DNA from 4 places in the Pseudomonas sp. TH08 genome. Region 4 is predicted to be linked to each of the others. Evidence: predicted binding sites of a transcription regulator. Region 4 holds the regulator's gene; each other region holds the start of a gene.
The links. Region 4 encodes sigma-54, which starts transcription at its own class of promoters, with help from an activator protein. Its sites were predicted from a motif close to ANTGGCATNNANNTTGCTNT; they were not measured.
Positions count from the first base shown of each region.

Region 1: glnA (type I glutamate--ammonia ligase) is a predicted target of sigma-54. The motif match lies at 3,494-3,513, and genes of this name have one in related genera.
Region 2: JFT91_RS26420 (circularly permuted type 2 ATP-grasp protein) is a predicted target of sigma-54. The motif match lies at 4,089-4,108, and genes of this name have one in related genera.
Region 3: glnK (P-II family nitrogen regulator) is a predicted target of sigma-54. The motif match lies at 5,922-5,941, and genes of this name have one in related genera.

Region 1 covers NZ_JAEKEE010000001.1:1,657,883-1,665,568, forward strand. The annotation lists gene glnL (nitrogen regulation protein NR(II)) at 1-424, opposite strand, end outside; gene JFT91_RS07740 (DUF4124 domain-containing protein) at 656-1,279, opposite strand; gene JFT91_RS07745 (DUF4124 domain-containing protein) at 1,276-1,788, opposite strand; gene glnA (type I glutamate--ammonia ligase) at 1,990-3,396, opposite strand; gene thiI (tRNA uracil 4-sulfurtransferase ThiI) at 3,728-5,182, shown strand; gene typA (translational GTPase TypA) at 5,322-7,142, shown strand; gene JFT91_RS07765 (YkgJ family cysteine cluster protein) at 7,346-7,686, opposite strand, start outside.
Region 2 covers NZ_JAEKEE010000006.1:21,214-28,899, reverse strand. The annotation lists gene JFT91_RS26450 (ankyrin repeat domain-containing protein) at 1-423, shown strand, start outside; gene JFT91_RS26445 (hypothetical protein) at 607-1,137, shown strand; gene JFT91_RS26440 (PLDc N-terminal domain-containing protein) at 1,209-1,400, shown strand; gene speE (polyamine aminopropyltransferase) at 1,626-2,501, shown strand; gene JFT91_RS26430 (hypothetical protein) at 2,810-3,043, shown strand; gene JFT91_RS26425 (ribonuclease E inhibitor RraB) at 3,252-3,599, shown strand; gene JFT91_RS26420 (circularly permuted type 2 ATP-grasp protein) at 4,141-5,550, shown strand; gene JFT91_RS26415 (alpha-E domain-containing protein) at 5,563-6,513, shown strand; gene JFT91_RS26410 (transglutaminase family protein) at 6,510-7,319, shown strand; gene JFT91_RS26405 (c-type cytochrome) at 7,439-7,686, opposite strand, start outside.
Region 3 covers NZ_JAEKEE010000001.1:1,004,082-1,011,767, reverse strand. The annotation lists gene JFT91_RS04850 (hypothetical protein) at 1-476, opposite strand, end outside; gene JFT91_RS04845 (YifB family Mg chelatase-like AAA ATPase) at 777-2,270, opposite strand; gene JFT91_RS04840 (hypothetical protein) at 2,442-2,612, opposite strand; gene JFT91_RS04835 (N-acetyltransferase) at 2,647-3,183, opposite strand; gene JFT91_RS04830 (N-acetyltransferase) at 3,851-4,396, opposite strand; gene JFT91_RS04825 (BRO-N domain-containing protein) at 4,592-5,104, opposite strand; gene JFT91_RS04820 (accessory factor UbiK family protein) at 5,469-5,729, opposite strand; gene glnK (P-II family nitrogen regulator) at 6,143-6,481, shown strand; gene JFT91_RS04810 (ammonium transporter) at 6,520-7,686, shown strand, end outside.
Region 4 covers NZ_JAEKEE010000005.1:217,580-225,265, reverse strand. The annotation lists gene JFT91_RS24470 (KdsC family phosphatase) at 1-249, shown strand, start outside; gene lptC (LPS export ABC transporter periplasmic protein LptC) at 258-830, shown strand; gene lptA (lipopolysaccharide transport periplasmic protein LptA) at 817-1,365, shown strand; gene lptB (LPS export ABC transporter ATP-binding protein) at 1,365-2,090, shown strand; gene JFT91_RS24450 (RNA polymerase factor sigma-54) at 2,278-3,771, shown strand; gene hpf (ribosome hibernation-promoting factor, HPF/YfiA family) at 3,845-4,153, shown strand; gene ptsN (PTS IIA-like nitrogen regulatory protein PtsN) at 4,165-4,629, shown strand; gene rapZ (RNase adapter RapZ) at 4,632-5,489, shown strand; gene JFT91_RS24430 (HPr family phosphocarrier protein) at 5,505-5,780, shown strand; gene JFT91_RS24425 (ZIP family metal transporter) at 5,907-6,800, opposite strand; gene JFT91_RS24420 (superoxide dismutase) at 6,831-7,442, opposite strand; gene JFT91_RS24415 (DUF2753 family protein) at 7,444-7,686, opposite strand, start outside.

The DNA.
Region 1 (7,686 bases), on a different contig from region 4:
GGGCGAGGCCGCGCACCAGCATCTTGCTGGTTTCCTGCTTGGAAATTTGCGCCTCTTCCTTGGTGATCCGCAGCAAGCGGTCGCGCGGGTGGACTTCCAGCAGAAGCATGGTCGCGCCGTTGCTGAGAATCGGCGTCACAGCGTAATCCACGGTCAGGGTCTGGCCAGTGAGGGCGGTGAGCATCGCTTCGCGTTTGGTGAACGGGTGCGCTTGTTCTACCGCTTGGCGCAGGGAGTTCAGCGCCTCGGTGGATTCGGTGAACAGCTCGCTGATGAACTGGCCATGGCTGCGCTGCCCGCTGATGGCGAGCAGCATCTCCGCCGCCGGGTTCATGTACTCAAGGCGCAATTCGGCGTCGAGCAGAATGGTGGCGGTGGTCAGGTTGTCGAGCAGCAAACGGTGGATTGCGTCGCTAATGGTCATCGGAGCCTCTTTTGGGGGCGGAGCGTGCGCAACAAGCAAGCGTCGGTGAACGGAAAATGCAAAAACCAAACCAAGGCTCCGAAAAGAAGCGTTCAACCCCTGAAACAGGCGTTTGACGCTCGTTTGCGTGGCGCTTGGCCAGCTCGAACGGGAAGTTTCGAACCAAAATGGGTTGGATTGTGAGTACGGTGCAGCCTGTTGCACCAATATAGTGCGCAAAGCTGAACGGCGTTAGAAGAAACGCAGGAAGGGATTTTTCGGTTCGGGCGGTTTGTCTTTAAGCGGGCATTCCGGGCGCACGCCGTAGTCCTCGGTCACGCAAGGTTTGACCTGGCGTTTCTGCGCCAGCGAGATGCGCAGCATGTGGAAAGGCTGGTTGGCGGTGCGCTCGACAGTGCGCCCTTCGGCGTCGAGGATTTCCACGGAAAGGTTGTGGCTGCCACGGTCGATATTGCTCAGCGGGAAGACTGGCGTCAGGCCGGGTTCACCAGTGGCCTGACCGTCCAGCAGCAACCGATAACGATGACCTTTTTGCAGACCCGGTTCGCTGGTAATGCTGACGATGATTTCGCCGGCGCTGCTGCGAATCGTTGCATCGGGCTCGGGCACCAGAATGCGCAGCATGTCGTAGTGGAACAGCGGTTGCTCCGGGGATTTTTTTGCCGTGGTGAGCGGCGCGGCGGCGGTTGGGTTTGCCGACATGCGATTGCTGGTGGCGATGGGCACACGCTTGGCATTGCCGTGTGGCTGGTCGGTGTAGACGCGATTGCCCTGCGCATCGACGTAGGTAAAGACCTCTGCCGAGGCTTGCAACGTCATCATGGCCAAAGCGGCGACCAGCCATGCGCGAATCATGGCTTGTGTACTCGCTGCACAGTGAAGGCCACGGGCGGGCTTTGCTGAACAATTGTTTGCCCGTCGATGACCTGGACGGCCAGTCGATGCTCACCCCGGTCAACATTCACCAACTGCAGGATTGGCACGTTGCTCGGCTGGCCATACGGTTCATCGTCGAGCACCAGCCGTAATTGATGCGGCGACTGCAGACGCGGTTTGATCAGCACATTGACGGTGAAGGTGCCGTTGTTGGCGCGCAAGGCTTCTTCAGTGGGCAGACCGGCGAGTTCCAGTACTTCATAAGCGCTCTGCGCAGGTTGGCGCTTGTCCGCATCGGAGGCCGGCAACGTGCTCGGCGCTTGCGGCTCGACCCGATTGAGCGGCGGCAACTCCACCGGCTGCGCCTTGACCCCGTCCGGCGAATGATCGCTGTACACCGTGTTGCCGTTGGCGTCGGTGTACTTGTAGATCTGCGCCGCGACGGGCAGGGCGATCACCAGCAGGATGTATGAAAAGGTGCGACCCATGAAATCGACCAGAAACGAAAGCGATGGGTTGCAGCATAGGTCAGGGGCGGCGGTAAGCCCAACTCGCTACATATCCAGAGATGTATTCAAGCACTGCAATTCCCACAGTGGATTTACGTCAAGTCATAAATTGCGGGCACAAAAAAGGCCTCCCGAAGGAGGCCTCTTTTTTGTCACGCCGCTGAGTGCGGCGCTACCGGATCAGCAGCTGTAGTACAGCTCATATTCCAGTGGGTGTACGAAGGTGCGAACCTTGATTTCTTCTTCGGATTTCAGCGCGATGTAAGCGTCGATGAAGTCGTCGGAGAACACGCCGCCCTTGGTCAGGAACGCGCGGCCCTTGTCCAGCTCTTCCAGGGCTTCTTTCAGGCTGCCGCAAACTTGTGGGATCTCTTTCGCCTCTTCAGGCGGCAGGTCGTACAGGTTTTTGTCAGCAGCGTCGCCTGGGTGGATCTTGTTCTGGATACCGTCCAGACCGGCCATCAGCAGAGCTGCGAAGGCCAGGTACGGGTTGGCAGCCGGATCCGGGAAGCGTGCTTCGATACGGCGGGCTTTCGGGCTCGACACGTAAGGAATACGGATCGAAGCGGAACGGTTGCGAGCCGAGTAGGCCAGCATTACCGGGGCTTCGAAGCCTGGCACCAGACGCTTGTAGGAGTTGGTCGCCGGGTTGGTGAAGCCGTTCAGGGCCTTACCGTGCTTGATGATGCCGCCGATGAAGTACAGAGCGGTATCGGACAGGCCGGCATAGCCTTCACCTGCGAAGGTGTTCTTGCCGTCTTTCCAGATCGACATGTGTACGTGCATGCCCGAACCGTTGTCGCCGTACAGTGGCTTCGGCATGAAGGTCGCGGTGCGGCCGTAGGCGTCAGCAACGTTGTGTACAACGTACTTGAGGGTTTGGGTTTCGTCGGCTTTCTTTACCAGGGTGTTGAACTTGACGCCGATTTCGTTCTGGCCGGCAGTTGCCACTTCGTGGTGGTGAACTTCGACGGTCAGGCCCATTTCTTCCAGTGCGTTGCACATGGAGGTACGGATTTCGTGGTCGTGGTCGAACGGCGGAACCGGGAAGTAGCCACCTTTGACGCCTGGACGGTGACCTTTGTTGCCGCCTTCGATGTCCTGGTCGGACATCCACGAACCTTGCTCGGAGTAGATCTTGAACATCGAGCCGGAGATGTCCGACTTGAATTTAACCGAGTCGAAGATGAAGAATTCTGGCTCTGGACCGGCGAACACAGTGTCACCGATACCGGTGGCTTTCAGGTGCTCTTCGGCGCGCTTGGCGATCGCACGTGGGTCGCGGTCGTAGCCTTGCATGCTCGAAGGTTCGATGATGTCGCACACCAGGATCAGGGTGGCGTCTTCGGTAAACGGGTCGAGAACGGCAGTGTCGTCGTCCGGCAGCAGGATCATGTCGGAGGCTTCGATGCCTTTCCAGCCAGCGATGGAGGAACCGTCGAACATTTTGCCGACTTCGAAGAAGTCGTCATCCAGCGCATCGCGAGCCGGCATGGTCACGTGGTGCTGAGTGCCTTTGGTGTCCGTGAAGCGCAGATCAATCCACTTGACGTCATGATCTTTGATGAGTTGAACCGACTTCGACATAGTGTCCTCCGGGTGGCTTCGGGCTTGGTAGTGGATAGCCCTTGGAATTTTGGTGATGCCGGCGCAGATACTCTGCCAAGGCAACCTGCCTCACAAGGGAGCAAATTGCATGCCAGTGCCCCAGCATGGGTTTTTTGCCCCAAATTCACGCTTATTAAGGTGCAAAGTGCGTGAATACGGAAAATCTCGCCCCTTAATGTAGCGTCATTGTCTAAAAACGACCTCTTTTGGTGCGTGCAAAACCTTCTGCACATTAACTGGTTAAACCTTGAGCAATTTCCGCTATAATCCGCGCCCCCCTTTTTCGGCTGGCCGTTCGCGCGCTGTTTTCATGAAACTAATCGTAAAAGTCTTCCCCGAGATCACCATCAAAAGCCGACCTGTCCGGACGAAATTCATCCGCCAGTTGGCCAAGAACATCCGCACCGTGCTCCGTGACCTGGACCCGGCCGTGGTGGTGAACGGTGTGTGGGACAATCTCGAGCTGGAAACCCGCGTTACCGACCCCAAAGCCTTGAAAGAGATGGGTGAGCGCCTGACCTGCATGCCGGGCATCGCGCACTTTCTGCAGATCGACGAGTACCCGCTGGGCGACTTCGACGACATCACCGAAAAGTGCAAGCAGCACTACGGTGATGCGCTGGCCGGGAAGATTTTCTCGGTGCGCTGCAAGCGTGCCGGCAAGCACGCGTTCAGTTCGATGGACGTCGAAAAATACGTCGGCAGCAAGCTGCGCCGTGAGTGTGGCGCTGCCGGAATCGACCTCAAAGCGCCGCAAATCGAAGTGCGTATCGAAGTTCGCGACAAACGGTTGTTTGTCATCCACAGTCAGCACAACGGCATCGGCGGCTATCCGCTGGGTGCGTTGGAGCAGACGCTGGTATTGATGTCCGGCGGCTTTGACTCGACCGTTGCGGCCTACCAGATCATCCGTCGCGGCCTGATGACGCACTTCTGCTTCTTCAATCTGGGCGGTCGTGCCCATGAATTGGGCGTGATGGAAGTCGCGCATTTCATCTGGAAGAAGTACGGCAGCTCGCAACGCGTGCTATTTGTCAGTGTTCCGTTCGAAGAAGTGTTGGGCGAAATTCTCGGCAAAGTCGATAACAGTCATATGGGCGTCGTATTGAAGCGTATGATGTTGCGCGCTGCGTCCAACATCGCCGACCGCTTGCAAATCGAGGCGCTGGTCACTGGCGAAGCGATCTCCCAGGTGTCGAGCCAGACGCTGCCGAACCTGTCGGTGATCGACTGCGTGACTGACAAACTGGTCCTGCGGCCGCTGATAGTCGCGCACAAGCAGGACATCATCGATACGGCCAACGAGATCGGCACCGCCGATTTCGCCCGGCACATGCCGGAGTACTGCGGTGTTATCTCGGTCAATCCGAAGACCGCCGCCAAACGCGGGCGCGTTGAACACGAAGAGAAAGAATTCGACATGGCGGTGCTCGAGCGAGCGCTCGAAAACGCCAAACTGGTGCCGATCGATCGGGTGATCGACGAATTGGGCCAGGACGTACAGATTGAAGAAGTCAGCGAAGCACTGGCCGGCCAGATCGTGATCGACATCCGTCACCCGGATGCCGCCGAGGATGAGCCGCTGGAACTCGCTGGCGTAGAAGTACAGACGATGCCGTTCTACGCAGTGAACGCTCGTTTCAAGGAGCTGGATCCGACTCGCCAGTACCTGCTGTATTGCGACAAAGGCGTGATGAGTCGCCTGCATGCTCACCATTTGCTCAGTGAGGGGCATGCCAATGTGCGCGTTTATCGACCGAGCTAAGTGCCCGGGGCTGTTTGCCTGTGGCCTGCGTCACCGGCCCCCCGACACCGCCGTCAAGCTGTAACGGCCATGCCGGACACTACTGCTAATCGCTGCCAAGACTTGTCAGCAAACCGAATCCTCTGATCGAGATACACAAGTGATCGAAAATCTACGCAACATCGCCATCATTGCCCACGTTGACCATGGTAAAACCACCCTGGTAGACAAACTCCTGCGTCAATCCGGCACTCTGGAGCGCAACGAGCTCAACGACGAGCGCGTGATGGACTCCAACGACCAGGAAAAAGAGCGCGGTATTACCATTCTGGCGAAAAACACCGCCATCAACTGGAACGGCTACCACATCAACATCGTGGACACCCCGGGCCACGCCGACTTCGGCGGCGAAGTTGAACGCGTAATGTCGATGGTTGACTCCGTTCTGCTGCTGGTTGACGCTCAAGACGGCCCTATGCCGCAAACCCGTTTCGTGACCAAGAAGGCTTTCGAAGCCGGCCTGCGTCCGATCGTGGTAATCAACAAGGTTGACCGTCCAGGCGCGCGTCCGGACTGGGTTCTGGACCAGATCTTCGACCTGTTCGACAACCTCGGTGCTACCGAAGAACAACTGGACTTCCAGGTTGTTTACGCCTCGGCCCTGAACGGCATTGCCGGTCTGGATCACACCGCCATGGCTGAAGACATGACCCCGCTGTACCAAGCGGTAGTCGACCATGTTCCGCCTCCGGCCGTTGACCGTGATGGCGCGTTCCAGATGCAGATCTCCGCTCTGGACTACAACAGCTTCCTGGGTGTTATCGGCGTTGGCCGTATCGCTCGTGGTCGCGTCAAGCCGAACACTCCGGTTGTGGCGATCGGTGCCGACGGCAAGCGCCGTAACGGCCGTATCCTGAAGCTGATGGGTCACCACGGTCTGCACCGCGTTGACGTTGAAGAAGCTGCAGCAGGCGATATCGTTTGCATCAGCGGTATGGACTCGCTGTTCATCTCCGACACCCTGTGCCACCCGGACACTGTCGAGGCGATGAAGCCTCTGACCGTTGACGAGCCAACCGTTTCGATGACCTTCCAGGTAAACGACTCGCCTTTCTGCGGTAAAGAAGGCAAGTTCGTGACGTCCCGTAACATCAAGGACCGTCTGGACAAAGAGCTGCTGTACAACGTTGCTCTGCGCGTTGAAGAAGGCGACACCGCTGACAAGTTCAAGGTTTCCGGCCGTGGTGAGCTGCACCTCTCGGTACTGATCGAAACCATGCGTCGCGAAGGCTTCGAGCTGGCCCTGGGCCGTCCTGAAGTAATCATTCGTGAAGTTGACGGCGTCAAGCAAGAACCGTTCGAAAACGTGACCATCGACATCCCTGAAGAAGCTCAGGGCAAGGTCATGGAAGAGATGGGTCTGCGTAAGGGCGACCTGAGCAACATGGTTCCGGATGGTAAGGGCCGTGTTCGTCTGGAATACAACATCCCTGCTCGTGGTCTGATTGGTTTCCGTAACCAGTTCCTGACCCTGACCAACGGTGCTGGCATCCTGACCTCGATCTTCGATCGCTACGACACCGTCAAGTCGGGCCACATGTCCGGCCGTCAGAACGGCGTTCTGGTTTCGGTTGAAACCGGCAAGGCACTGACCTACTCGCTGGAAACCCTGCAGGCTCGTGGCAAGCTGTTCGTAGAACACGGTCAAGAGATCTACAACGGTCAAATCGTTGGTCAGAACAGCCGTGACAACGACCTGGGCGTTAACCCTACCAAGGGCAAGAAGCTCGACAACATGCGTGCTTCGGGTAAAGACGAAACCATCGCTCTGGTTCCACCAGTGAAGTTCACTCTGGAACAGGCTCTGGAATACATCCAGGAAGACGAGCTGTGCGAAGTTACTCCTAAGTCCATCCGTCTTCGCAAGAAGATCCTGGACGAAAGCGAGCGTACCCGCGCTGCCAAGAAAGCCAAGAACTGAGTCATTAGTTCCGGCTGAATGAAAACGCCCCCGGTCGAGAGACCGGGGGCGTTTTTGTTTGTCTGGGATTTAACTGAGGTCTTTACGGTGTTTGTGCTGGCCTCTTCGCGAGCAGGCTCGCTCCCACAGGGGAATGCATTTCAATGTGGGAGCGAGCCTGCTCGCGAAGGCGGCCGATCAGCCGCCGAAAACTTCAGAGGAGATCAAAACTTCTCGATCGCCCGGAAATTCTGCTCGCGCACCACTTCTTTCGGCTTGTAAGCGCAATAACCCGGCCGCGGGCCGATTTTCGGGTGATTGCGGCAGGTATCCGGGCGCTTGTCATAAATGGTGCACAGGCGGCTCTTACGATCCAGGTAGTAGCAATCGTTGTTGCTCATGCGCTGCAGGGTAAAGATCCCCGACTTCTGATTGAAGCGTTCGACCAGGCCTTCCTTTTGCAGACGCTTGGCGATGTTTTTCGGCGGGTCGCCCAGTTCGAACTCGTCGACCACACCGATGCGCACCAGATCCTTGATCTTCACTTCAACCGGCAGCGTGCAGC
Region 2 (7,686 bases), on a different contig from region 4:
GATCGTCTGGTCAGCGCCGGTCTGCCGGTCAACCTGAAGAACAGCAAGGGCGACACGTTGCTGATGTTGGCCAGCTATTACGGCCATGTGGACGCGGTGCAAGTGCTGCTTAAACACAAAGCCGATCCGGAAATGCGCAATGGCAACGGCCAGAGCCCGATTGCCGGTGCCGCGTTCAAAGGTGATCTGGCGGTGGTCAAGGCCCTGGTCGAGGCGGGCGCCGAGATCGAAGGTTCGTCGTTCGACGGCCGCACTGCATTGATGATGGCGGCGATGTTCAACCGCGTGGAAATCGTTGATTACCTGATCAGCAAAGGTGCCAATGCGCAGGCCAAGGACGCCAATGGCGTCACGGCGCTGGACGCGGCCCGCACCATGGGTGCCGTCGACACCACTGCCCAACTGGAAAAACTCCTCGCCTGAAAACTGGCGCGATCCCTGTGGCGAGGGAGCTTGCTCGCGCTTCAGTGCGCAGCGCTGGCAAGCTTTTTCAGGGCCGCTACGCACCCCAGCGGGAGCAAGCTACCTCGCCACAGGTGTCGGGTGTGCTGAAGAATGCGTTATTCTTCGCGCCCTCCAAATTCAGCTGCCACAGGATCCGCCCACATGAAAGCCGCACTCGTCGAACTCATCAGCAAAATCAGCTCCGGCTGCATGGGCGAGGACGAGATCCTGAGCGTGGCCGACGACGCCGCAAAGGCCTACGCCGACGCGGAAGCTTTTCTGACAGCCAATCCGGACATCAACTACGACGACACCTTCCCGATTCCTCTGGGTGAGTGGGTCGTGGTCGGCAGCCTGCCGGACACCGTGCTGTTCCAGGCGGACACCTATGTCGACCTGTTCGCACAGATCGTCGCTTCGTTTGGCCCAGGCGTGGATTTCAATCTCAAGCCCAAGCAACTGGCGAAAACCGAAGCACTGACCGCGCTTAATCGCATCCAGGTGCAGATGAGTAGCATGAACAAGGAAAACGGCGGTTACACGCTGATGAACTTCAGTCAGTTGCTCGACGACGAGTTGCAAGTGGTGCTGGTCTACGGCAACGACGTGCCACGGGTACTGGAACTGTGTGCGCAAGTCGGCATCGCCGCCGCGCCTTCGCTTGAAGCGCTGAAGATCGCCGTTCACGTCTGAGTGCAATAAAAGGGAACCCTGCGCGCGACCGTCTATCCTAAAAGTGCATGCCACTATTCTGGAGTGACACCATGGGTTCCACGTTCAACGGTCTGATTGGCCTGATCATCCTTGCCCTCGACATCTGGGCCATCATCAACGTACTGAAAAGCGGCGCAACCACCGGGATGAAAATCGTCTGGGTGCTGCTGATCATCCTCCTGCCGGTGCTGGGCCTGATCATCTGGGCGATCGCCGGGCCACGCGGTAACGTCCGAATCTGACGCCGCTCTTTGTAGGAGCAGGGCTTGCCTGCGAAGGCGTTGTGTCAGTTGCCAATGATGTCGACTGCCACAACGCCTTCGCGGGCAAGCCTTGCTCCTACAGGGGAATGGGGTTTGCCGATGAAGTGAGGTTCGACCTGTCATCTTCGGCAACGTAGAATGCGCGCCTTTCCCGGGCAATCGTCCCCACGATTGGCGCCCGCGCATTCATCGGAGCATTTCACCATGACCGTCACCAAAACCAGCGAGTACCTGGAAACCCTCTACGAAGGCTACGGCCAGCGTTTTCGCATGGAAAAACTGCTGCACGAAGTGCGCACCGAACACCAGCATCTGGTGATCTTTCAAAACCCGCGCATGGGCCGGGTGATGGCGCTGGATGGCGTGATCCAGACCACCGAAGCCGACGAATTCATCTACCACGAAATGCTCACCCATGTGCCGATCCTCGCCCACGGGGCCGCCAAGCGCGTGCTGATCATCGGTGGTGGCGACGGCGGCATGCTGCGTGAAGTCGCCAAGCACGGCAGTGTCGAGCACATCACCATGGTCGAGATCGATGGCACCGTCGTCGATATGTGCAAAGAGTTTCTGCCGAACCACTCCAAGGGCGCCTACGACGATCCGCGCCTGAACCTGGTGATCGACGACGGCATGCGTTTCGTCGCCACTACCACCGAAAAATTCGACGTGATCATCTCCGACTCGACCGATCCGATCGGCCCGGGCGAAGTGCTGTTCTCGGAGAACTTCTACCAGGCGTGCCACCGTTGCCTGAACGAAGGCGGCATTCTCGTGACCCAGAACGGCACGCCGTTCATGCAGATCGACGAAGTCAAAACCACCGCCGGTCGTCTGCGCAGCCTGTTCCCGGACTGGCACTTCTACCAGGCAGCCGTGCCGACCTACATCGGCGGCTCGATGACCTTCGCCTGGGGCTCGACCAACCCGGCTTACCGCAAACTGAGCCGTGAAGTGCTGCAACAGCGCTTCATTGGCAGCGGCATTGTCACGCGCTACTACAACCCGGAAATCCACATCGGCGCATTTGCTTTGCCACAGTACGTGCTGCAAGCGATCAACAAGCCAAGCAACGACTGATCCCACCGCGAGCTCCCCATTGAGGGAGCTATTGTGGCGAGGGGATTTATCCCCGTTAGGATGCGCAGCGTCCCCAAAATCAGCATCCACGGTCTTCCTGATACACCGCGGTTGCTGATTTTCACGACTGCTGCGCAGCCGAACGGGGATAAATCCCCTCGCCACAAAAGCACGCTCCCCACTTTGCTGCCTGTACCCAAGATGTCGTTTTTTTCATGTTCGTGCGCTGTAATCCTTTTGAACCAACTTTCGGCGTACCAGTCGATTTAGGTGTAAGCCCATTTGCGGGTTTGATCGAGGAGGCACCGATGCAAAAGTGGAAAGTCACTTTCGTGGACGATCATGGTGAAATTGTCGATGAGGTGTTCGAGCGCGCGGAATGCCCCAGTGACGATGAGGCCGCTCGATTGATCAAGGCACGGCTCCTGCCCGTTGCCGCCGAACTGGACCTGAACGATCTGGAAGGGCGCACTGCCGATGCTGGCGTGAAAAGCCTGAAAACCCAGAACAGCATTGAAATCCGCAGCATCACTCCCATCTGACATTCTTCCTGTCACCTTTAACACCAGGCCTTGGCAGCAGCTCTAACTTGGGGCTACTCTGCAAGCGAGATCAGCGAACGGATCGCTAAGGTCTGGTCTTGTCAGCTACATGCTTGTTCCCGCGTGCAACCACGTTGCCGTAGTACTTTGGCCAAAGGCCCGGGGCGGGATTCGGAAAGTCTATCCATCTATGCGAGGGGGACGATTCATGAGCACAGCCTATCAAGAAGACATCAGCAGCAATGTTCTGCGCCGCATGAAAGAAGGCGGTTTCGATTTTTCCCGATTCCATCCCATCGAGTTCTACGCCATTTTCCCGGACGAGGAGCGGGCGCGCAGGGCGGCAGGCAAGTTTCGCGGTGAATCCATCAATGCACAGGTCAGCGCGCGGGATGACGGCGCGTGGTCGCTGGAATTGAGCAAAGTGATGTACGCGACCTATGACGATATTGGCGATTTCGAGCAGGGCTTCTCCGCCGTGGTCGAACCGCTGGGTGGCATCATCGAGGGCTGGGGCGTCAAGCAGGAGGTGCGTAATCGCCACCGTTTGAACTGATTTCAGGTTATTTGATTACCAACGGCTAACCTCTGGGTTGGCCGTTGCCATTTTTAAAGATCAGAAGATCGCAGCCTTCGGCAGCTCCTACACAGATTATGTAGGAGTTGCCGGAGGCTGCGATCTTTTGCTTTTACTTTCAAAATATTTCAAACGGGCAAAAAAAAAGCCACCGGAGAGGGTGGCTAAAGGGAAGACCGATAAGGAGAGGAAACCGGTCAGGGTTACGGCGGGGCGGGCTGCGGGGGCAGTCCAGGTCAGTTGAGCTGGCGACTTCGCGGCGCTGTGCGCAGGGAAGTTTTGCAGCGAATGCGCGGATTATCCGCAAGCAGCGCCGGGCAGTGAAATCAACTCTGACTATGCTGGTGATAGGCGATGCAGTGCGTCGCAATGAAGCGGGGGCATTCAGGTTGGGGCATTTGCCGCACAGGAATGGTGCGGTGCCTGTGGCGTGAATATCCAACCGATTGAAATCAAAGCGTTTATGCCGATGGCACGGGCCTTGCGAAGGCCTGTAGGTCCGGGTGACAAGGAGTACGGCATGATCCGCACCTATTTTGATGAGATGTACGATGCCGGCGGCCAGGTTCGCCCGCATTATCGGGAGTTCGCCCGATGGCTGGCCGACACGCCAGACGAGCTTTTGGCCCAACGGCGACGTGAAGCCGATCTGCTGTTCCATCGTGCCGGGATTACCTTCACGCTCTACGGGGACGAGCAGGGCACAGAGCGCCTGATTCCTTTCGACACCATTCCGCGCAGCATCCCTGCCAGCGAATGGCGGATCGTCGAGCGCGGCTGCATCCAGCGGGTCAAGGCGTTGAACATGTTCCTCGCCGACCTTTATCACGACCAGCGCATCATCAAGGCCGGGATCATTCCTGCCGAACAGGTGCTGGCCAACGAGCAATATCAGTTGGCGATGCAGGGGCTCGACCTGCACCGTGATATCTATTCGCACATCTCTGGCGTCGATCTGGTGCGTGATGGCGACGGCACTTATTACGTGCTCGAAGACAACCTGCGCACGCCGAGCGGCGTCAGCTACATGCTCGAAGACCGCAAGATGATGATGCGCCTGTTCCCGGAGCTGTTCGCCGCGCAACGCATCGCACCGATCGACCACTATCCGAACCTGTTGCTCGACACCCTGAAAAGCTCCAGCCCGATTGATGACCCCAGTGTGGTGGTGCTAACGCCTGGGCGCTTCAACAGTGCGTTCTTCGAGCATGCGTTTCTAGCTCGGGAAATGGGCGTGGAGCTGGTCGAGGGCGCCGATCTGTTTGTGCGCGACGACAAAGTCTTCATGCGTACCACTGACGGTCCGAAAGCGGTGGACGTGATCTACCGTCGGCTCGACGACGCGTTCCTCGATCCGCTGGCATTCAATCCGGATTCAATGCTCGGCGTGCCGGGGCTGCTGTCTTCTTATCGTTCGGGCAATGTAGTGCTGGCCAATGCCATCGGCACCGGAGTAGCAGATGACAAATCGGTGTATCCATTTGTCACCGACATGATCCGTTTCTACCTCGACGAAGAGCCGATCCTTAAGAACGTGCCGACCTGGCAATGCCGTAACCCGTCTGAACTTTCCCATGTGCTGGCCAATCTTCCAGATCTGGTGGTCAAGGAAACCCAAGGCTCCGGGGGTTACGGGATGTTGGTGGGGCCGGCGTCGACGAAGGCGGAAATCGACGCCTTCCGCGAACGGATCAAGGCCAAACCCCACGCCTACATCGCGCAGCCGACATTGTCGCTGTCGACCTGTCCGACCTTTGTCGAAAACGGCATCGCGCCGCGTCATATCGACTTGCGCCCGTTTGTCTTGTCCGGTCGCGAAACCCGCGTGGTGCCCGGCGGTTTGACCCGCGTCGCGCTGCGCGAAGGCTCTCTGGTGGTGAATTCCTCCCAGGGCGGCGGAACCAAGGACACCTGGGTGGTCGAGGATTGAAGGAAGCTTGCCATGTTAAGTAGAACTGCCTCGGATCTGTATTGGATGTCGCGTTACCTGGAGCGGGCGGAAAACCTCGCCCGGATGCTCGACGTCAGTTATTCGCTGTCGCTGATGCCGCAGGACGGTCGCGGCGACGGTCTGCACGAATTGGCCATGCCGTTGCTGATCACCGGCACCCTCGATGATTACCTGGAGCGTCACGGCGCGCTGCACGCCGAACGGTTGCTGCACTTTTTCGCCCTTGATGCGGCCAACCCGGCGAGCATCTACAGCTGCCTCGGCGCGGCGCGGGCCAGTGCTCATGCCGTACGCGGACGCATCACCGCAGACATGTGGGAGAACATCAACGCAACGTGGCTGGAGATTCGCGGGATCGCTGAGCAGGGCCTCAGTCGCTACGGCATGAGCCGTTTCTGCGAGTGGATCAAGGAGCGTTCGCACCTGTTTCGTGGCGCGTCTTACGGCACGATCATGCGTAACGATGCGTTTCGTTTTATTCGTCTCGGCACCTTTATCGAGCGCGCGGACAACACGCTGCGGCTGCTCGATGCTCGTTACGAGATGGCCGGCGATCAAGCCGAGGCGGTCAGCGACGGCACGGCTCACGCCTACTATCAATGGAGTGCATTACTGCGCGCGCTGTCGTCGTTCGAGGCCTACACCGAAATCTACCGCGACGCCCCCGGCGCCCGGCATGTCGCCGAGCTGTTGCTGTTGCGTGCCGATGTCCCGCGTTCGTTAAGGGCGTGCACCGAAGAGATAGACCAGATACTTGCGCAATTGCCCGGCGCCAATGGCCGACCGGCGCAACGCCTGGCAGCCGAGATGGACGCGCGCCTGCGTTACACCGGCATCAACGAAATTCTCGAGGAAGGCCTGCATGCCTGGCTGACCGAGTTCATCCCGCTGGTGCGCCAGTTGGGTAACGCTATTCACAGTTCCTACCTGGAGGCTGCATGAGACTTTCCATAAGCCACGAGACCACCTATCACTACGAAGATAAGGTGCGGGCGAGCATCCAGTACCTGCGACTGACACCCCACGACAGCGAACGCCAGCACGTATTGAGCTGGCAACTCGACCTGCCACGCCCGGTGCGTGCGCAACTCGATCCGTTCGGCAACATCCTGCATGTGCTGACCATGGACGAGCCGCACGAAGCGATCATCATTGGCGCCCGTGGTCAGGTCGATATCGACGAACTGCGTGAAGCCGAGCATGAAAGCCAGTCAGCGCTGCCGTTTCTGCGTTTTACCCGGTTGACCGAGGCAGATGAAGCCTTGCGTGCGTTTGCGGCAAAATCCTGCAAACAACGGCGTGATCGCACGGCGCTGATCGATTTGATGCACGGTTTGAATCAGCACATGACGTATACGCCGGGCTCGACCGAAGTCGATACCAGCGCTGCCGAGGCGTTCGCCGGGCGCGCGGGTGTCTGCCAGGATCACACCCATGCGTTTCTGGCCTGCGCGCGCAGCCTCGGCATTCCGTCACGCTATGTGTCGGGCTATCTGTACAGCGAAGATTGCGAACATCTGGCCAGCCATGCCTGGGCAGAAGCGTGGCTGGATGACGCCTGGTACAGCTTCGACGTGACCAATGAACTGGCCCGACCGGAACGACATTTGAAACTGGCGGTGGGTCTGGATTACCTGGATGCCTGCCCGGTACGCGGCATGCGCCGGGGCGGTGGCTGTGAACAGATGCACGCAAAAGTGTTCGTCTCGCCGACCCCTGCGCCGATCATCTCCGTGCAGCAGCAATAACGGGCTCACACGTAGCCCCTGTAGGAGTGAGCCTGCTCGCGATAGCGGTATGTCAGATACAACAATACTGACTGTTCCACCGCAATCGCGAGAAGGCTCACTCCCACAAGGGGATGGGTTCAGGGCCTAACCTTGCGCCCAGCCATGTGCTGCAAGTAGCCAATCAACATCTGCAAATCCCCCTCCGGCAACACATCCGCCGAAAACCCCGGCATCTTCGCCTGCGGCCACTGACGCAAACTCTGCGGATCACGAATGTAGCGCTTGAGGAAATCCGTGCCGAAATACTCGGTCGGGTTATACGGAATATTCAAATCGGGCCCAAACTGCGCATCCCCCGCACCGTTCAATCGATGGCACGCCAGGC
Region 3 (7,686 bases), on a different contig from region 4:
CTGCGCATGTCCGAACGCAACGCCAGTCCATCGACCAACATTGTTTTCAGGGCCTTTCTGTCGCGACGGTATGCCTGCATTCCGGCCGTAATCAAATCAAAGCCTGACCGGGAAGAAGCGATGATCACATCCCAGTAAGAGGTCAACTCGGCGTAGTAATACTTGTCTTTGGTCGGCATCCCGACATTGCCGTGACTGATGAAAATGCCAAAATTCGAGTTATCCAGCAGGCGTCCGGCATAGGCATCATTTGAAATGATAACCTGCGATTTCAAGCTTGCAATGAACTCATTGCCAATCTGCTCTACCGGGAAATCAAGGACGGCTTCGACTTCCTCTCTGCTCAAGCCGGTACGATCAGTGTTAATTACGATACAGTTATATTTTTCTCGAAGCGATTTAAGCGCTGGAATCAGATACTCGAGATATGTTTTGCCACCGTCCGCCACGTTGCTGAGCAAGTAAACATTTTTCATGATGAGGTTTTGCTTTCAAAGTTTATTTAAATAAGAACAATGCCAGACGGAGTCATAACGCCGGACAGGCCTTTTTAGTTGTCTGAATTTAAATTAATGAATTGAATAGCTTTGATAAACATTAGAAATCTTGTCCATGATGTCCCGCCTCCATTTCCACGCTGAATAATGCTCTATGTCTTGACGATAGACGGATAATTAGCAAAAAGAGCGCCGCCGTTATATCACATCTCGGCCAATGGCCATCAGCGCTCGGACGTTTATTTTTCAGGATCGTCCGTTTACGAGCAGCGCCGATGTTCATTGTGTTGCCGGCCGGTACTGCAAAGCCTCCGCCAGGTGTTCGCGCGTGATGTCTTTTTCCTGGCTCAGATCGGCCAACGTCCTGGCGACCTTGAGCAACCGGTGCGCCGAGCGCAGTGACAGGGTCAGCCGTTCACAGGCTGATTCCAGCCAGGTCTCATCGGCTGTGGATAACTTGCAGTGCCGCTTCAGGCCCGGCAGATCTAGAAACGCATTGGCGCAACCTTGACGCTTTTGCTGGCGCTCCCGAGCCTCGGCCACCAACGCTGCAGCGCTGGCGCTGTCCTCACCTGGCTTTACTGCTGGGTTCAACGCCGTCGCCTCCCGCGCCACTGTGAGGTGCAAATCGATCCGGTCCAGTAGCGGGCCTGACAGTTTGTTGCGATAGCGTTGGACCATATCCGGTGTGCAGGAGCACTTGCCGCTTGGCTCGCCAAGATATCCACAGGGGCAGGGGTTCATCGCCGCCACTAACTGAAACCTTGCGGGAAAACGCACGCGATCCTTGGCGCGGGCGATCACGATGAAGCCAGACTCCAAAGGCTCACGAAGCACTTCCAGCACCTTGCGATCGAATTCCGGCAACTCATCGAGAAACAGCACGCCGTGGTGGGCGAGGGTGATCTCGCCGGGTTGCGGTTTCGAGCTGCCGCCGACCAGTGCCGGCCCGGATGCGGAATGGTGCGGTTGACGGAATGGCCGCTGCGGCCAATGAGTCAGCGGCGCGCCGCTGGCGACGGATTGAATCGCCGCCACTTCCAGCGCTTCGCATTCGGACAGAGGTGGCAGCAGTCCCGGCAACCGGCTGGCCAGCAATGTTTTACCGGTACCCGGCGGCCCGCTGAACAGCAAGTTATGCGCGCCCGCAGCAGCAATCAGCAACGCCCGTTTCGCCGCCACTTGCCCCTGCACTTCATTCAAGTCGGGATAAGGCTTGCTGGCATGCATCAACCCGTCTGACACATACGGCTCAACCGGCGTATGCCCATTGAAATGCGCCACTGCCTCCAGCAAATGATCCACCGCAAAGACCTTCAACCCCGAAGCCAGACACGCCTCCTCGGCATTCGCCCGCGGCACTACCAGCGCCCGACCCGCCTTGCGCGCCGCCAATGCTGCCGGCAACACGCCACGCACCGCTCGTACCGCGCCGGACAACGCCAACTCACCCAGACATTCCACATCATCGAGCGTCAGACACGGCACCTGCACACTCGCCGACAGAATCCCCAGAGCAATCGCCAGATCAAACCTCCCGCCATCCTTGGGCAGATCCGCCGGCGCCAGATTCAAAGTGATCCGCCGCGCCGGAAACTGCAGCCCGGAATTGATGATCGCGCTGCGCACCCGATCCTTGCTCTCCTTCACCGCCGCCTCGGGCAGCCCGACCATGGTCAACGACGGCAGACCGTTGGCCAAATGGACTTCGACGGTGACAGCGGGAGCATCCACGCCAATCTGGGCGCGGCTGTGGACGATGGAGAGGGACATGGTCGTTCCTTGAGCTGAATCGGGGGCCGCTTCCTGCGGGTTTTTGAAGGGTAGTCTGGGGAGAGGGAGTTGGTCGGACAGTTTTAAGGGCGAACTTTCACTGGATGTTGCCGGAGGCACTAATCCTCAGGCATAAAAAAACCGCCTGTCAGGCGGTTATTTTGGCGGTACTCAGGTTCCACCACCGGCGAGCCAACCATCGGGCTCCATTTCCTTGCCATAGGTCGCGGCCACTTTCAGAAAATGCCGCTGACTGGCTGAAACTCTGTCCGGCAATCCGAGTGCCTCGGTACCCGGTTTGGACACCCGTGCCGGTTGGGTTTTCTGCTTCTTCTGCTTCATAAACACCTCACGTGCCGGGATGCTTGATTCGATCTTATTGGTCGTCCAATGGAAAGACAAGGCGACCGGTTGTATCAAAATAAAATCCCAGCGTTTGATAGTAAGGGATGGCGCCTGAGTCTGGCTCTTGTACTTCGATTTGCGTGCACCCCAGCTTCCGGGCGTAGAACTCTGTTGTCAGCAATGCCATCGGAGCGATCCAGCCCCGCAAGGTATTCGTCTTGCAGGTGTGTCCCTGCAAAAGGACGATTTTCATGCAGATCGTGCTTCTTCGCGGTGTTGCGTAGCACAGTCCGCACAGTTCTTCTTCGTACCACAACGCCAAGTCCAGCCCTTTTGCATCTTTGGTCTTCCAGTCCAAAACAGCGTCCCAAGGATACCCAGCGGGGCCGGTCCACTGGTGGAATGCGTTGATTGCTACTGGAGTAATCGGATCGATCCTGAGTGATAGAGCATCAACTCCAGCCGCCAGGGCTCCTGGGTCCATGGACATTGCTTGATGTGCGAGTTTGCGCGATTCAGATTTGAGTGTCTGATTTCGAAGCTCGGTACCTTTGCCTTTTCTTCGCATCGTCTTGTTCTGTCGGGATCAATATGCAGACGATATCGAAGGCATTGATGCTTACGTAATCAGACGTAGGGGACGGTCCTCGTAGGACTGTGCTTGCGTTAGTGAAGGACGTTGGAGATGGCCAGTTCAGGATGTGAGGGGGCGGAGAGGCAATACTTGATGTCGGCATGGATGAGGGTTTTACGCTGCTCTCGATCGTAAATGAGCTTTGACTCCTGAGCGGTACTGACGGATCATCCCGTTCGAGGACTGCAACTGCGCATTCGTCGGGACTGGGCACCAGTAAAAGCTCCCCCGCATTTTTGGCAGCAGAGAAAGCTGGTTTCTCTGAAGTAGTGACGACGGGCTAGCCTGTCGGATTCTGAACCCAAGGCCGTAAGGCCCGGAGCTAAAGAATCGCTGCGACTACTCCTCAAAAAATACTTAAAAGGCGTCCATCGGACGCCTTTTTTATTTCTGACTCAGGATCTTCTACCGGCCAGCGGGCCGCTTGGCTCAAGCGCTGGCCCACATGTAACAGCAACTTCAATAAATCGCCGTTGGTTGGCTGACATATCCCCAGCCAACCGGAGTGCTTCGAGATGTAGTTCAACAATCTGAAGAAGCTTTGCCTTTCGCTTTTTTGGGCTCATACGCACCTCGTGCGATTGGGTTGTTGATTTCGATGTTATTGACCGTCCACAGAAATGACAAGCCGGTTGGTGTGGTCGAATTCGAACCCCAGTTTTCGGTAGTAAAAAACAACATTCGGATCAGGATCCTGAATCTCGATTTCTTTGCATCCTAGCGCTCGCGCATAGTGATCTGCGACAAGCAGAGCAATCGGCGCGATCCTGCCGCGAAGCGGGTGCGCACTGTCCGGATGCCCTTCCAACAGAATAATCTTTAAGCAGATAGAGCTTGCGCGCGGGGTCGCATAGCACATGCCGCAAAGAATCTGTTTGTACCATATCGCCAAATCCAGACCTTTCGCATCTTTACTTTTCCAGTCTGCAACGTCATTCCAAGGGAAAATTGTTGGCCCCTCCCAGAGAAAGTATTGCGTTATCGCTGCTGGGGTAATTGGCTCAAACTTGACCGCTGCTGCATCAATATTCGGGATTCTCGGGGCAATGTTCTTGAGAAAGAATTTGTGGGCGATCTTTCGCGAGTTTGATCTGAATGTCTGGTTACGAAGATCCGTTGCTTTGCCTTTTCTTCTCATTGTTTTCATCTGTTTGGATCTGGTCGCAGAAGATAGCCAGCAGAGAGGGGGCAGCGAAATCAGACGTGGGGGACGCGTTTTGTAGGACGTTACTTCTGTGAGAGGGGGATTTCGGAGTAGGGGGCTGGAGAAAATGAAGACATAAAAAAGGTCATTTCAGTGGCATCACTGAAATGACCTTTGGTGAGGTTGCAGCGCAAAAATTCAGATCAATTGCAGAGCCTTTCTCCACCATGAGTTCACAGCCGTACGGTTTACCTGTTCTCGCTCCGTCACCATGTGTGGCACATCCTGCAACCGTATCCACGGCTGATTATTCCAGTGCAACAAACTCAACGTCATGTCCGGCCAACTGAGCAGGCTCAGGTGTGGACGTTCGCTTGTGCTGGGACGTTGGGCGTCGCGCAGGGTGGGGATGACTTGGTGGGTGAGCCATTCGCGCAGGGCTCGGTATTCGGGGCAGTAGTGGTAGACGAGGAGGGCGTAGATGCCGGATTCGCTGATCAGCAGGGTGTTTTCGATCTGGTTGTGGATCAAGGTTTTGCGGGTTTGGTATTGGTCGGGGTCGAGTTTTCGCAGCATGCGTTCGTTGAGATAAATGTGTAGCAGGCGACTCAGGTCTCGGGCGCAGAACCAGGGTTGGTTCTGGATGAGGAGGGCGTGGAGGGGGAGTTTGTGGCGGGTGAAGATGTAAGGCTTTAAATAGGTTTCTTCCATGGTGCAGTTCTCGAATTCGAATGAAGAAAACTGCCTCTGATCGTCGCCAAACGATTGGGTGGCAGTTGTACGCGGGTTGGCGAACCGGAGCAAAAGGAACCCGGCAGACCCGAAGGTCTCCCACGCACAACCGCCATGAAACGATGTGGCGGTAAATGTAGCCGCCATCATGGTTGTCGTGCGCCTTAAGCTGTCCAGGTCGCCAAACCCAGTGCTGAACATTCAGCATCGGATGAGCTTAAAAACCTGGGCTTTTCGGCGCAATCGGACGGCGATGGTGCAGGTTGTAGGACGTTGCCGGGATGGTTGAAGGGCTGGAGATCAAAAGATCGCAGCCTTCGGCAGCTCCTACAGGGGGCGCGGATTATTCAGCGGGCGGTGTCAGCTTGGCTTCCATCTCGGCGACTTTGGCTTCGAGGCTTTCGAGGCGAGCGCGAGTGCGGGCCAGAACAACCATCTGACTATCAAATTCTTCACGGCTGACCAGATCCAGTTTGCTGAACGCACTCTGCAGCAGAATCTTGAACTGGCTTTCGATTTCGGCTTTCGGCAGCGGCGTTTCGCCGTTGAACAGGCGGGAGGCGGTGCCGCTCAGGGCGTCGAGGAAGTCTTTGGGCGCGAGCATGGTGGATGTCCTGGAAACAATGGCCGGTAGTGTATCACGCAGTGTCTATAGTCATTTGCAACGGCCGCGATGCACGCTTTTCGCGCAGGCGGACGGACGGCGATGCACCGTTGTTGTGCGTATCCGTCAAGGCTTTTGCGCGGCAGTGCCAGCGACAGTGGCCAATGGATTGAAATCACAGGTTTTTGGCGAGATGGCAAGGTTTCTGCTTAGTCACCTTCGACCCATGCACTGATGCAGTCGCTGTGACGAATGCAGTGCGGCAGACGAAGCGGGGAGTTTCGTCAGCAGCGGTTAGCTGGCGTCAGTCGGGCAGGTAAGGCCGACGATGCGTTACAAAGCCAGGCACTGCGCTTAGACTTGAGTCGGGTTTGTTTTCCTGGGGCAAGTCCACCAATTCGGGAGAGAGTTTCATGAAGCTAGTCACTGCCATCATCAAGCCGTTCAAGTTGGACGACGTGCGCGAGTCGCTGTCCGAAATCGGCGTGCAGGGCATTACCGTTACTGAAGTCAAAGGCTTCGGCCGGCAGAAGGGTCACACCGAGCTGTATCGCGGCGCGGAATATGTGGTCGATTTTCTGCCCAAGGTGAAAATCGACGTGGCCATCGACGACAAGGATCTGGATCGGGTTATCGAGGCGATAACCAAGGCGGCCAACACCGGCAAGATCGGTGACGGCAAGATCTTCGTGGTCAATCTGGAACAGGCGATTCGCATCCGTACCGGCGAAACCGATACCGACGCGATTTAAAAGCCGCCACAAACCCCAACGCCCCAGGAGAAAACAATATGACTCTGCGTAAATTCGCAGGGCTAGGAGCCCTGTTGTCCATCGTAATGCCCAGCCTTGCAATGGCGGCAGACGAAGTGGCGGCCCCAGTCCTCAACTCCGGCGACACTGCCTGGATGCTCACCTCGACGGCACTCGTGCTGTTCATGACCATCCCGGGCCTGGCGCTGTTCTACGGCGGCATGGTTCGCTCGAAAAACATTCTTTCCGTGATGATGCAGTGCTTCGCCATTACCGGTCTGATCAGCGTCCTGTGGGTCATTTATGGCTACAGCATCGCGTTCGACACCACCGGCATGGAGCAGGGCGTCGTCAACTTCAACTCCTTTGTCGGCGGCTTCGGCAAGGCGTTCCTCGCGGGCATCACGCCAGCCAGCCTGACCGGGCCTGCTGCGTTGTTCCCTGAGGCGGTGTTCGTCACCTTCCAGATGACCTTCGCGATCATCACTCCGGCGCTGATCGTCGGTGCGTTCGCCGAGCGGATGAAATTCTCCGCGATGCTGATCTTCATGGGCATCTGGTTCACCCTCGTTTACGCGCCGATTGCGCACATGGTCTGGTCCGGTAACGGTGGCCTGCTGTGGGACTGGGGTGTGCTCGACTTCGCGGGCGGCACCGTGGTGCACATCAACGCCGGTGTGGCCGGTCTGATTTGCTGCCTGGTACTGGGTAAGCGCAAAGGCTTCCCGACCACGCCGATGGCTCCGCACAATCTGGGTTACACCCTGATGGGCGCGGCGATGCTGTGGGTTGGCTGGTTTGGCTTCAACGCCGGTTCCGCTGCGGCGGCCAACGGCACTGCCGGCATGGCGATGCTGGTTACTCAGATTGCTACCGCCGCGGCGGCGCTGGGCTGGATGTTTGCCGAGTGGATCACTCACGGCAAACCTAGCGCACTGGGCATCGCCTCGGGTGTGGTGGCCGGTCTGGTTGCAATCACTCCGGCTGCCGGCACCGTGGGCCCGATGGGCGCACTGGTGATCGGTCTGGCGGCGGGCGTGGTGTGCTTCTTCTGCGCTACCACCCTGAAACGCAAACTCGGATATGACGACTCCCTGGACGCGTTTGGCGTACACGGTATCGGCGGTATTCTCGGCGCGGTTCTCACCGGTGTGTTCGCTGCTCCGTCGCTGGGTGGCTTCGGCACCGTGACCGACATCGCCGCT
Region 4 (7,686 bases):
GACGGTCTACTCGAACAACTGGGCCTAAGCTATGAACAGGTCGCCTACCTCGGTGACGACCTGCCTGACCTGCCGGTGATCCGCCGCGTCGGTCTGGGCATGGCGGTCGCCAACGCTGCCGATTTCGTCCGCGAACACGCTCACGGCGTGACCCGCGCCCGTGGTGGCGAAGGTGCCGCCCGCGAATTCTGCGAATTGATCCTGCGCGCCCAGGGCTGCCTTGATGCAGCCAATGCCGCGTACTTGTGAGCCAAACCATGTTTAGCAAAAAATTTCGCAATTTCCTGCTGTTCGGTTGCATCGCTGCGATTTTCGCAGCGGTCGGCTATTGGAACATCAGCCCGGAACGCTTCCTCGACAAGCCGCCGGTCTCTTCGACCGAAAGCCCGATCGACTGGTATGCAACCAACACGCACACCCTGCAATACCTGCCAGACGGCAAGGTGCAGTATGAAATGACCTCCGACAAAGCCGAGCACGTCAAGGCGACCGACATTACGCTGGTCACCAAACCCGACCTGAACATGTACCGCGGCACCGATTTTCCGTGGCACGTGACCAGTGAACGCGGCGAAGTGAACTCGGGCGGCACTCAGGTTGAATTGATCGATTCGGTGCGTATCAAACGCACCGATGAAAAGAAGCGTGATCTGTTGGTGACCTCTACGCGCATGACAGTGTTCCCACAGGAGCAATATGCGCAGACCGAGCAACCCGTTAGAATCGACGGCGCTGGCGGTGTATCGACTGGCGTTGGAATGAAAGCGTATCTGAAGGACAGCAGGATACACCTGCTATCGAACGTAAGAGGACAGTATGAGGCTCGTTAAAACCCTCCCTATTTTGCTCAGTCTGGGCGCAGCACTGGGAAGCGTGAGCGCCTGGGCTCTGCCGAACGATCAAGAGCAGCCAATCCGCATTCAGGCCGACGATGCCCAGCTGGACGACAAGAATGGCGTTGCCACCTATAAGGGTGACGTGATCATCACTCAGGGTTCGATGAAGGTGACCGGTAATACCGTGACCATCACCCGCACCCCGGCAGGTGATATCGACGTGGTGACCTCGGTGGGCAACCTGGCTTACTTCGAGCAGTTGCAAACGGCTGGCGATACCAAACCGGTTCAAGGCTGGGGTGTCACCATCCAGTACCATGCCGCGCAAAACCGCGTCGTGCTGATCGACAAGGCCAAAGTTGTCGACAAGGACAACAACGTGACCCAAGGCGAGAAAATCGTCTACGACACGGTGAAAAAACTGGCCAGCGCTGGCCGCGCTACCGGCAGCAAAGTCACCGAAGCGCGTCCGCGCATTGACATGGTGATTCAGCCGAAGCCGAAAAACGACCAGAAAAAGGCCCCGTAATGGCAACTCTGAAAGCTCAGCATCTGGCCAAGGCGTATAAAAGTCGTCAGGTCGTGCGTGATGTCAGCCTGTCCATCGACAGCGGTCAGATCGTCGGTCTGCTGGGCCCTAACGGCGCCGGCAAGACCACCTGCTTCTACATGATCGTTGGCCTGGTCCAGGCTGATCAGGGTCGCGTACTGATCGATGATCTGGACGTCAGCCACCAGCCAATGCACGGCCGCGCCAAGGCCGGCATCGGCTATCTGCCGCAAGAAGCGTCGATCTTCCGCAAACTGTCGGTAGCCGACAACATCATGGCCATCCTCGAAACCCGTCAGGAGCTCGACAAGGCCGGCCGTCGCAAGGAACTGGAAAGCCTGCTGCAGGAATTCCACATCACACACATCCGCGACAACCTCGGCATGAGCCTGTCCGGTGGTGAGCGCCGCCGTGTGGAAATCGCCCGCGCGCTGGCCACTGCACCGAAATTCATCCTGCTCGACGAACCGTTCGCCGGTGTCGATCCGATCTCGGTCGGCGACATCAAGCAGATCATCCACCATCTCAAGGCCAAGGGCATCGGTGTACTGATCACCGACCACAACGTGCGCGAGACACTGGATATCTGCGAAACCGCTTACATCGTCAACGACGGCCAACTGATCGCCGAAGGTGACGCCGAGACCATCCTCGCCAACGATCTGGTCAAGGAAGTGTATCTGGGTCACGAGTTCCGCCTCTAAGCGCGACAGTGCCCGGTGCGCCGCCGGGGCGCTGTATCGGTTCAAGCGCAATTTAATACGCTTTAATTGTTACAGCGCTCTAGGCAAACACTTCAGTTTCAGGCATATAATTTGCTTAAGTTTGGCGCTTCGGCGCCCTGTAGTGGATGGCGCATAGCGCCGGCGAATAAGGTGTTAAGCCCCTGCCATGAAACCATCGCTAGTCTTGAGAATGGGCCAGCAGCTGACGATGACACCGCAGCTGCAACAGGCCATCCGCCTGCTCCAATTGTCGACCCTGGATCTGCAACAGGAAATCCAGGAGGCTCTGGAATCCAATCCGATGCTCGAACGCCAGGAAGAAGGCGAAGACTTCGACAACTCCGATCCTCTGGCCGACAACACCGAACAGAAGCCCAACACTGAGATCCAGGAACCCTCCTATCAGGAAACCGCACCGACGGTGGACAACCTTGAGGACGGCGACTGGAGCGAGCGCATCCCCAACGAACTGCCGGTCGACACCGCCTGGGAAGACGTCTACCAGACCAGCGCCAGCAGCCTGCCCAGCAGCGACGATGACGAGTGGGACTTCACCACCCGCACCTCCGCCGGCGAAAGCCTGCAAAGCCATCTGCTCTGGCAACTGAACCTCGCACCGATGTCCGACACAGATCGCCTGATCGCCGTGACCCTGATCGATTGCATCAACAATCAGGGCTATCTGGACGAAACTCTCGAAGAGATCCTCGAAGCGTTCGATCCGGAACTGGACATCGAGCTGGACGAAATCGAAGCCGTGCTGCACCGCATCCAGCAATTCGAACCGGCCGGCATCGGCGCGCGCAATCTCAGCGAATGCCTGTTGTTGCAATTGCGCCAACTCTCGGCCAAGACTCCTTGGCTGGCGGAAGCCAAACGCCTGGTCAGCGATTACATCGACTTGCTGGGCAGCCGCGATTACAGCCAGTTGATGCGCCGCATGAAACTCAAGGAAGACGAACTGCGCCAGGTCATCGAACTGGTGCAAAGTCTCAATCCGCGTCCGGGCTCGCAGATCGAATCCACCGAAGCCGAGTACGTCGTCCCTGACGTTATCGTGCGCAAGGACAACGAGCGCTGGCTGGTCGAGCTGAATCAGGAATCGGTGCCACGCCTGCGGGTCAACGCGCAGTACGCCGGTTTTGTCCGCCGCGCCGACACCAGCGCCGACAACACCTTCATGCGCAATCAGTTGCAGGAAGCTCGCTGGTTCATCAAGAGCCTGCAAAGCCGCAACGAAACCCTGATGAAAGTAGCCACCCAGATCGTCGAGCATCAGCGCGGTTTTCTGGAGTACGGCGACGAAGCCATGAAGCCGCTGGTTCTGCACGACATCGCTGAAGCGGTGGGCATGCATGAATCGACGATCTCCCGGGTGACCACGCAGAAATTCATGCATACCCCGCGCGGTATTTATGAACTGAAATACTTTTTCTCCAGCCACGTCAGCACCTCCGAAGGCGGTGAATGCTCGTCCACGGCGATCCGCGCGATCATCAAAAAACTGGTTGCGGCGGAAAATCAGAAAAAGCCGTTGAGTGACAGCAAGATCGCTGGTTTACTGGAGGCACAAGGCATTCAGGTGGCTCGCCGCACCGTCGCCAAGTACCGCGAATCCTTAGGGATCGCGCCTTCGAGCGAACGCAAGCGGTTGATGTAAGCCACGTTACAGCGTTCCAGTGGCAGGCTATCCAGCCTGCCGCTTTATGCACTGGCAACGAAGGAGAAGCTGTATGCAAGTCAACATCAGTGGACACCAACTGGAAGTGACCCAACCTCTGCGTTCCTACATCGAGGAAAAACTCCAACGACTGGAACGACATTTCGACAAGATCACCAACGTGCAAGTCACGATGTGCGTCGAAAAGCTGAAGCAGAAAATCGAAGCCACCTTGCATATACCCGGCAGCGAAGTGGTCGCCAATGCGGAAGATACCGATATGTACGCGGCGATCGACTCACTGACCGACAAGCTGGACCGTCAACTCAAAAAGCATAAGGAAAAGACCCAGAGCCTGCTCCAGGGCGCCACCGGTCGATAACCCCCCACTCCATGATCCGACTTGAAAGTATCCTGACCCCCGGCCGTTCCCTCGTGAACGTGCCGGGCGGCAGTAAAAAGAAAGCCCTCGAACAAATTGCCAACCTGATCGCCCGCGAAGTGCCGGATCTGGAGATGCAAGATGTCTTCGAGGCCCTGATCGCCCGTGAAAAACTCGGTTCCACCGGTTTTGGCAACGGCATCGCCATTCCTCACTGCCGCCTCAAGGGTTGCCAGTCGCCTATCAGCGCCTTGATGCACCTTGAAGCGCCGATCGATTTCGACGCCATCGACGGCGCGCCGGTTGACCTGCTGTTCGTATTGCTGGTCCCGGAAGCCGCCACCGATGCGCACCTGGAGTTGCTGCGTCAGATCGCCAGCATGCTCGATCGCAAGGACGTACGCGATAAACTGCGCAGCGCTGCGAGCAACGAAGCCTTGTACCAGGTCGTACTGGACGAGCAAAACGGGCAGTAATCATGCGCTTGATCATTGTCAGCGGCCGTTCCGGCTCGGGTAAAAGTACCGCCCTGGATGTCCTTGAGGACAACGGCTATTACTGCATCGACAACCTGCCCGCCGGCTTGCTGCCGGAATTGGCCGAACGTGCCCTGATCCACACTGAGCTGGCGCAACCGCTGGTGGCCGTGTCGATTGATGCGCGCAACCTGCCAAGCCATCTGACACGGTTTCCCGAGCTGCTTGAAGATGTCCGCAGCAAACACATCCAGTGCGATGTCCTGTATCTGGATGCTGATGAAGAAACCCTGCTCAAGCGTTTTTCCGAGACTCGCCGTCGCCACCCGCTGAGCAACGCCAACCGCTCGCTGGCCGAAGCGATTCAAGATGAAACAGCCCTGCTCGGCCCCATCGCCGACCTCGCCGATCTGAAGATCAACACCACCAGTCTGAACCTGTACCAGTTGCGCGATACCATCAAGCTGCGGCTGCTGAATCAGCCTGAGCCCGGCACGGCGTTTCTGGTCGAGTCATTCGGCTTCAAACGCGGCATGCCGGTGGACGCGGATCTGGTGTTCGACGTGCGCTGCCTGCCCAACCCTTACTGGAAGCCGGAACTGCGAGCGCAATCGGGGCTTGATGCGCCAGTGGCCGACTATCTGGCGGCGCAGCCGGAGGTCGAAGAAATGTTCCAGGACATCTTCACCTACCTGCACAAGTGGCTACCACGCTTTGCGGCGAGCAACCGTGCTTACGTCACCATCGCCATTGGCTGCACCGGCGGGCACCACCGCTCCGTCTACCTGACCGAACGCTTGGGTCAGGCCCTGCAGAAAACCCTGAAGAACGTCCAGGTTCGCCACCGCGACCTCACTTAAAGGATTCACACCGCGATGCCTGCTCTGGAAATCGAAATCATCAATAAACTGGGTTTGCATGCCCGCGCGTCGGCCAAGTTTGTTGGCGTTGCCGGGCAGTTTCCGGATTGCACAATCAGAGTGGGCCGTACGCCGGAGACCACGGTCGACGGTAAAAGCATCATGGCGATGATGATGCTCGCCGCTGGCAAGGGCACGAAAATTTATCTGAGCACTGAAGGTGAGCAGGCTGACGAAGCCTTGCAGGCATTGGTGAATCTGATCAACGACTATTTTGGCGAAGGCGGCTGATCGCCTGTGGCGAGGAGCTTGCTCCCGCTCGGCTGCGTAGCAGTCGTCAATGCGGTGCAACTGGCAGATGGCTAATGGGGCCGCTTCGTAGCCCAGCGGGAGCAAGCTCCCTCGCCACAATTCAACTCAACCCAACGCGGTATCCATCACCATCATCAGACAAAACCCGATCAACAGCCCAAGACTGGCTAATTTGTCATGACCATTGCGTCGCGACTCCGGGATGACTTCGTGGGTCACCACCAGCAACATCGCCCCCGCCGCCAACGCCAGACCCAATGGCAACAACACCTGCGCCAGGCTGACCAGCCATGCACACAACAGCGCAAACACCGGCTCGACCAAGCCTGATGCCGCCCCGATCAGGAACGCCTTGACCCGCGACATTCCCGCCCCGGCCAACACCAGCGCAATCACCAGACCTTCCGGCACATCCTGCAGGGCAATGCCCATCGCCAGACTGTCCGCGTCGGGCATGCCGCCGCCGGCAGAAACGCCGACAGCCATGCCTTCAGGGATGTTATGGGCAATGATGGCGAACACAAATAACCAGATCCGCGGCGGAATAACCGGGTGCTCGAGCGTACCGACAAGCATTTCCGGCGAGGCGCCCGACAGCTTGCGGTCAACCAGATAGAGACCGAATGCCCCCAGCATGATGCCGAAGCAGATCAGGCCACTGGAACCCCACGCCGTCAGACCCAGGCTTTCGGCGGCGGCGATACCCGGTACGATCAGCGAAAACGCGGTCGCTGCCAGCATCACCCCGGCACCAAAGCCCAACAAGGTATCGCTGAGTGCTTGCGGCATGCGCCGAATGACCAGCACCGGCACAGCGCCGAGCGCCGTGCCGAGGGCGCAGATCGCCCCGCCTTGCAACGCCCGCGACAGTCTCGGCTCCAGATCCAGCCATTGTAGTCCGTGAGCGACCAGCAAGGTCATACCCGCCAACAGCAGCAGCGATCCCACTGCGTAACGAAACATACGCCCACTTCCGATCGCCAGTGTTTCAGTGCCCATAGTCAGCCTTGGATTGTTTTTATAGGAGACTTAAACCAGTGCGGCCTGATAGCGCGCAGCCACTTCAGGCCAATTGATCACGTTGTAAAAAGCGTTGATGTATTCCGGGCGACGGTTCTGGTAGCGCAGGTAATAGGCGTGCTCCCAGACGTCGAGGCCGAGAATCGGCGTATTGCCATTCATCAATGGGCTGTCCTGATTACCGCTGCTTTCCACGATCAGTTTTTTCTCCGGGGTCACGCTGAGCCACGCCCAACCGCTGCCGAAACGGGTCAGTGCGGCTTTGGTGAAGGCTTCCTTGAAGCTCTCGAGACCGCCCAGATGTTCGTCGATGGCCTTGGCCAGCGCGCCGTCCGGTTTACCGCCGCCGTTGGGCACCATGACTTCCCAGAACAGCGAATGGTTGGCGTGACCACCGCCCTGATTGATCACCGCTGCACGAAGTTTTTCCGGCAGTTGCTGAACGCTGGCGACGAGTTTTTCCACCGGCCACTCGGCGTACTCAGTGCCTTCTACCGCCGCGTTGAGGTTATTGATGTAGGTCTGGTGATGCTTGGTGTAGTGGATCTCCATGGTCTGCGCATCGATGTGCGGTTCGAGGGCGTCGTAGGCGTAAGGCAAGGCAGGCAGGGTAAAAGCCATTTCAATGGACTCCATGGTGATGTGGGGCAGGCGCGCGGCGCGCATTGCCGGTATCCGGGTGCAACAGGCGCTGGGTGCGCGGGTATTCGCCGTGCTCGCTGATGAAATTCAGCAGTTCGACGTAAGTTTTGCTGCTCTGGCGCAGCGCCGCTTCACGCAGTGCCGGGCGCAGGCGCTCGTCCTGCATGGTCTGCAACAGCCGTTGGTGGATGGCACAGAGGTACTCGGCGCTTTCCTCCGGCTG